DNA from 2 places in the Paenibacillus glucanolyticus genome. Region 1 is predicted to be linked to the other one. Evidence: predicted binding sites of a transcription regulator. Region 1 holds the regulator's gene; the other holds the start of a gene.
What was found. Region 1 encodes CtsR, which represses protease genes until heat stress. Its sites were predicted from a motif close to ATGGTCAATAAAGGTCAAACA; they were not measured.

Region 1 (3,422 bases):
AATTAATATATTTAACCTCGCGGATTTCGGTGTATCGCCAGTTATTGCGACGTTTCCGTTCATCCATTAGTAAAACGAGAATCAATCCTTAATGGTTACCTAATGTTTCTCTGATGAGTTTAGCCCTGTACATATCTCGTTCGGAAGGATGCATGCCCTCTCCAAAGGTTTTTTGCAGAAAACCCGGCTGTGTCTTCACATTCAGCTCATTCATTACCGGAATTTCCGGACCTTCCAGGAGGCCGAGATCCACCCCAAGTCGAACGTCGGACAAGCGTTGGGCTGCTTCCTTCGAATCCATTACTGCCGCGTAGGACAGTATGCCGTAAGAACGCATCACCCGGTCCGTAATACGGAGCTTGGAGTCACCCAAGAGCCGCGCTCTGGCATTCTTCTCATGCTCGATGATCTGCAGGGCGACGCTGTGAAGATTCTCGATGATCTCCGCCTCGGTTTGACCGAGCGTTATCTGATTCGAGATTTGAAACAGGTTGCCTAATGCTTCGCTGCCTTCACCATAAATTCCTCTTACGGTCAGACCCACCTGCGATACAGCCGAAAGAATTCGATTGATCTGCTGCGTCATAACGAGAGCCGGCAGATGCATCATGACAGAGGCCCGAAGACCGGTACCGACATTCGTCGGACAGCTTGTGAGATAACCTCGTTTGTCATCAAACGCATAATCGATTTCGGATTCAAAAACATCATCCAGCGCAGTGGCACGTTCCCATGCCTCCCGAACCTGAAATCCGGGATATAAGCACTGTATGCGTAGATGATCCTCTTCATTGATCATAATGCTGACGGACTCATCTTCGGTAAGGATGACTGCACCATTACGGGATTCATTCGCCAGATTGGGACTGATCAGATGCTTCTCAACGAGAACCTTCTTATCCAGCTCATCAATCTCACTTAATTTAATTACATGCAAATCCCCAAAATCCTGCAAATCTTCCTTATCATTTAACACACGGGTCAGGCGCTCTAGCACTTCTCCTGACTGCTGATCCGTTGCCAGCAGCGGGAAAGGAAGATGCTGCAGATTGCGCGCCACCCTGACACGGGTGCTGATGACAATGTCGGAATCCTGACCGGTTCCGCGCATCCACTCGCTGAGCGCCGTATCGGTAAACCGGAGATTAGACATCACGCATTCCTCCTACTAAAGTGCATACTCATTAGATCTTATCCCTGAGCGATATTCTTCTCCAGCTCACGGATCTGGTCCCGGATCTCGGCGGCGGTTTCGAATTCCTCCTGCACAATCCGGAATTGAAGTTCTTTCTTAAGCTCGTCGATTTGGCGTTTGATCTGAATACGACCCCCTGTGCGCTTCGGCACCTTGCCAACATGGGATGTACCGCCATGGACTCGCTTGAACAACGGATCCAATCGATCCGAGAAATATTTATAACACGAGCTGCAGCCGAATCGGCCAAGCTTGCTGAACTGCGAATACGTCATACCGCATTCTTCACATTGCAGCGTCTGAGCCATTTTGGCACCGGGAGTCTGGCCCTTGCCTGAAGGATCCAGATCCAGGAGACCCGACAGCAAACTGTGTATAGAAAAACCATTCGACGTACCGGGGATCAATTCCCCTTTTTCGCGGGCACAAGTTTCGCAAAAATGAAACTCTGTTTTTTCCCCGTTCACAATTTTGGTGAAATGAAGTGTCGCTGGCCGTTTACCGCATTCTTGGCATACCATATCCAATGCCTCCTTACACAGACTCACTTACCTAATAAAGAAATAAGCATCGCCTTCATAATCCTTGCACGCAGCTCATCCCGATAAGGAAGCTTCACATTCAGGCATTCCCTTGAAATGGCGGCCCGCATCAGACTGGCCTCCCGCCTCGTCAAAAACCGGGATTCCTCCAGCTGATAGATCAGCCCTTCCGCTACCGTCTGATCAATCATGCTGCCGATTGTATGATGAAGATGCTGCTGGAGTGCAGTATGCTGAGGAAGCTCAATACGCTGGATGCGTATGTAACCGCCCCCGCCGCGCTTGCTTTCCACGAGAAAGCCCTTCTCCAAGGTAAACCGTGTACTGATGACGTAATTAATCTGGGAAGGAACGCAAGAAAATTGCTCTGCCAGATCGTTACGCTGAATTTCAACGGTGCCTTCCGGACTTTCCTGCAGTATGCTCTTCAGGTATTGTTCGATAATATCAGAGATATTACGCATGGTCTGTTCATCCTCCACTGTTTGAAACGTTAAGACGGATAGTGATCTTACACGTCCGCACAGAGCCTTGCTTATACTTGGTTTAACCATAATCAAAATCAGCGAACCCTCTCGTTGACTTTGACTTTCTTTGACTTTAATCTCATTATAGCACATTTTTTCATTTTGCCAAGAGGATCTTAGCGAATTCATCCTGCAGTCCATTTATTCTTATTGTACCCACTAATTCGAACCCTTATAGCCTTTTTCTGAAGATCCATTCAATATGGCGGCAAAAAAAAAGAAGCAGCCTCCATTTCCGATAAACACCGGTTTAAGGGCCACTTCTTCATCACCATCTATAAATTCACGCCATCAAACATCATAACTGATCAAATAATGCTGTAATTCCGTATTATAATAACCGATACTGTATTCAATCATGCTGCCCGCTCCGTCGTACGAGGATCTCAACCGCTTGAGCAGCGGTGCGCCTGCACTTACTTCAAGCAGTGGTGCAATCTCATCATCGGCTACGGTCGCCAGAAAGCGATCCCGGAAATTCTCCAACGTAATTTGACTCTCCTCGATACGGTCATACAGGGATAGCAGTTCGTTGGAATCGAACTCCTCCCCCATATCCACTTGAGCTGACACATAATGTGTATAGTAAATATAAGGGTTCCCGTCGAGCAAATACAACCGTTCAATAAGCAGGCACCGTTCGCCGAATTTCAAGTATAATTCACTATCCGGCTCGTTATGCACCCATTCCGTCTTCAGGTGGCGCTTCCGAATCTGGTGTCCTTCTTCAACCAAAATCTCCGTAAACAGCTTGCCCTTGGAAAGTTTGGAAAAGGAGGTGTTCCGGGTCACAATCGTTCCCACTCCGCTCCGTTTCTCTACATATCCCTCCTGATACAGCTCCTGGATGGCATTACGAACTGTCATTTTGCTGACATTGAATTCCTGCTCCAGCTGCGGCTCGGAAGGAATATGGGCACCAAGTGGGTAAACCCCATGCAGAATCCGATCTTTAATGATCTTCTTGATTTGCAGATATAATGGACCGTTCTTCCGCGTGATCGACATACTTCCTCCTACCTTTCCACATCAGACATATGCTGACTCATCGCCTGAAGGACTTCGCGTTCATTCGCCGTCGGCGTATCTCCCGTTACGGTATGGGCAAGCATCGCGGCAGCGGCGGCAAAATCAACCGTCCGTCCCGGTTCATATCCC
Region 2 (3,422 bases), 920 kb from region 1:
ATTCAAGGCGTTGATGCCGTTGTGAATTATCCGGTTATCAGTGGCCTCGGTAATGCTGAGGTGCAGGCAGAGATCAACAAAGTGCTAAAAGAAAATGCATCCGGCGTCATCACGGGCGCTGAAGGAAATGTGGGCACACTCCCGCCATCGGGAACAGATTTTCCGTATGAATTCAGCGGTGATTATGTAGTTCATTACAATCAGGATGGCATCCTGAGCATTACGGCGTACGATTATTCGTACACGGGCGGTGCTCATGGCATGACCTTCCGCAAGAGCTTCACCTTCTCACTGAAGGACGGCAAGCAAATGAAGCTGGGCGATTTCATCAACATGCAGGGCAAGAACAAGCAGAAGATGAACAACCTTGTGCTGAGCAAGCTGAAGAAAGAGGGAGGTTATCTCGGCGGTTTTGAGGGAGTGCCTGCCGATGCCGACTTCTATGTGAAGGATAACGCGGCGGTACTGTACTTCCAGCTTTATGAGTACACGGCGTATGCCTATGGATTCCCTGAGTTTGAGTTCAAGCTGAAGGAATGGAAGTAAGACTCGATCAATCAGTTTGTATTAGCTGAAATCATTTTTAATACTATAGCTTGTTTAGATACATGATGTTGTCCTGATGTAACACTGTGCTGGAACTAGTTGCGAAAAATCCCTTGATAACGGGCGTGGAGAGTACACTCCTGCTCCTTATTCTCAGGGGATTTTTGTGTTTATCGAGAGGCTTGCCTCGATGGTGACTTATATGGTTTGTACACCGTGCGCACTGCTCCCTGTGAGCACGGTGTATGGTCCGGGGGTAAAATGCCATAAGTCGCCCTATGCGATATCGGATGCCATCCGTTTATGGACGCAGAGAGTGAGGGGAGCACATTAGGCTGTGCGCAACCAATTACCCTTGCAAGGAACTCTACATAGGTTTTCCTCTATTCCCCTCCCCACAAGTTAAGGCAGGTCTTTTAGGAGGGGGATGGTCTTACCTTCTTTATGTTTTATTGAAAAGAGTCGTACCGAAGTGAGAGTATCCTCGGAGGAGCATCTCGTTCGCCTTTGAAATCGGGAAACCTCCTTATCTGTTCATTCATGTTTCCCGATTTCAACAGCGACCGGAGGGGATACTCTCACGATTTAGTACTCGAAGTTTTCAATGAATCCAGAGGATAAGAAAGGGCAGGCACCGGATAACGGCGCCTGCCCTTTGCTTGCATTCTTTTATAGTCCCTGCGGTGGTGTATTTTCCAGTACTTGATCGATAAGACCATATTCCTTGGCTTCATCAGCCGTCATGAAGTAGTCACGATCGGTATCCTTCTCAATGCGCTCCAGCGGTTGGCCGGTACGATCGGACAGGATGCGGTTCAGCTTGTCGCGCATCTTGAGGATGCGGCGAGCACGGATCTCGATATCCGTGGCCTGACCTTGTGCGCCGCCGAGCGGCTGGTGAATCATGATCTCGCTGTTAGGCAGACCATAACGTTTGCCTTTAGCGCCTGCATTCAGCAGGAATGCGCCCATGGAAGCAGCCATGCCGACACAGATCGTCGAAACGTCCGGCTTGATGAACTGCATCGTATCGAATATCGCCATACCTGCGGTAATGGAACCGCCTGGGCTGTTGATGTAAAGATGAATATCCTTCTCGGGATCCTCAGCCGACAAGAACAGCATTTGGGCAATGATGGAATTGGCGACCACGTCATTTACGTCGGAGCCGAGGAAGATAATGCGGTCTTTCAGCAATCTGGAATAGATGTCGTACGCCCGCTCACCGCGGTTGCTTTGTTCAACGACCATAGGTATAAAACTCACGTGGAAAACCTCCTCTTAAGTACCTCATATAAATACTGTTACCGTATTACCCACATGATAAACAATTTAAATCAAAAAGTCAAAGAAAGTCAAACTATTGGGTAAAAAAAAGAGCCGTCATGGGCACTTTAGGGTAAACAGTATATAGAAAAAGTAAAAATGGCGCGCCCGCGAGGAATCGAACCTCGATCTCAGGCTCCGGAGGCCTACGTCATATCCATTGGACCACGGGCGCATAATAAAAAGGTCTATCGACGTACATTCAAAGAAGACAGACCGCGTTTAGCGGTAGATTTTCTTGCGATATCAGGAAGCACACTCTGCGATGTATATACTTTCTGATATCTAAAAAATTAGCAACGAAGTTGATTATACCGCATCTATTTCGAAAATACAATAGCGGACAAAACTTTGTTCCTACTATATAGACAAGCTTGCATTTGGCCATAATGTATAAGAATGGCTGGGGCAGAGAAATATACTTTCGGACACTTGCAACGGGCGTGATTATTGGTTAGAATAAAGGTGGGACTCAAAAAGTTTAACTGGGACATTTTACGGCCCGATAGAGGAGAGCCGAGACGAAGTTTGCAGGAGTGGAATGCATGCGTAACCTATTAGAAATACAAGAGCAACTTCTGCCGGATCTGATGAACACTCTTAAACGAAGGTATTCCATCCTTCATCAGATCAAGTTGTCCGGAATGGTTGGCCGAAGAACGCTGGCTTCATCACTCTCGATGACCGAGCGTGTCCTCAGGGCAGAGACTGATCTTCTGAAAGCGCAGGGGCTGATCGAGATTGAGACGCTTGGCATGCGAATCAGCAGTGCAGGATTATGCTTGGTTGAGGAACTTGAACCGGTCATGAATGAGTTGTTCGGACTGGTTGAACTGGAAGAGAAGATCCGTCAGGCTTATGGGCTTCGTAAAGTGGTCATTATTCCCGGTGACAGTGAGTCATCTCCGGAAGTCAAACGTGAGCTTGGCCGGGCCGGCGCAAGGACGCTGCTTAGTTTTGTGGAGGATGGAGATACAATCGCCGTAACAGGTGGCTCTACACTCGCTGAAGTGGCGGAGCAGATGTCATCATTGCCTGGTGGCGGACCGCTCAGAAGCACGTGGTTTGTGCCTGCGCGCGGAGGCCTCGGAGAGAGTATGGAGATTCAAGCGAACACCATTGCTTCCAAGATGGCAAAGCGTGTTGGGGCTGAATACCGTTTGCTCCATGTGCCTGATCTGCTAAGCGAGGATGCTTATCAGTCTCTTGTTCAGGATCAGCATATCCAGGAGATTGTGGATGTAATTCGGCGCTGCCGGGTCATTATACACGGCATCGGCGACGCGATGGAGATGGCGAGACGACGCAAGCTGGATGAAGGCTCCATTCAGAACTTGCAGGCAGATGGCGCGATTGCTGAATCATTCGGCTATTATTTCAGCGAAGAAGGCGAAGTTGTGCATAAGATGCTAACCCTCGGACTTCGGCTTGAGGACATTATGCGAACAGAGACGATCATCGGCATTGCCGGAGGCCAAGGCAAGGGCAAAGCGATTCACGCCGTGCTGAAATTCGGACATGAGGACATCCTCGTGACGGATGAAGCGGCA

Region 2: clpP (ATP-dependent Clp endopeptidase proteolytic subunit ClpP) is a predicted target of CtsR. The motif match lies at 1,888-1,908, and genes of this name have one in related genera.

Annotation. Positions count from the first base shown of each region.
Region 1 is NZ_CP147845.1:699,513-702,934, reverse strand. It holds gene WDY75_RS03245 (protein arginine kinase) at 89-1,153, opposite strand; gene WDY75_RS03240 (UvrB/UvrC motif-containing protein) at 1,192-1,716, opposite strand; gene WDY75_RS03235 (CtsR family transcriptional regulator) at 1,740-2,201, opposite strand; gene WDY75_RS03230 (GntR family transcriptional regulator) at 2,556-3,272, opposite strand; gene WDY75_RS03225 (sugar kinase) at 3,281-3,422, opposite strand, start outside.
Region 2 is NZ_CP147845.1:6,455,312-6,458,733, reverse strand. It holds gene WDY75_RS29625 (PdaC/SigV domain-containing protein) at 1-546, shown strand, start outside; gene clpP (ATP-dependent Clp endopeptidase proteolytic subunit ClpP) at 1,216-1,812, opposite strand; tRNA gene WDY75_RS29615 (tRNA-Arg) at 1,973-2,047, opposite strand; gene WDY75_RS29610 (sugar-binding transcriptional regulator) at 2,418-3,422, shown strand, end outside.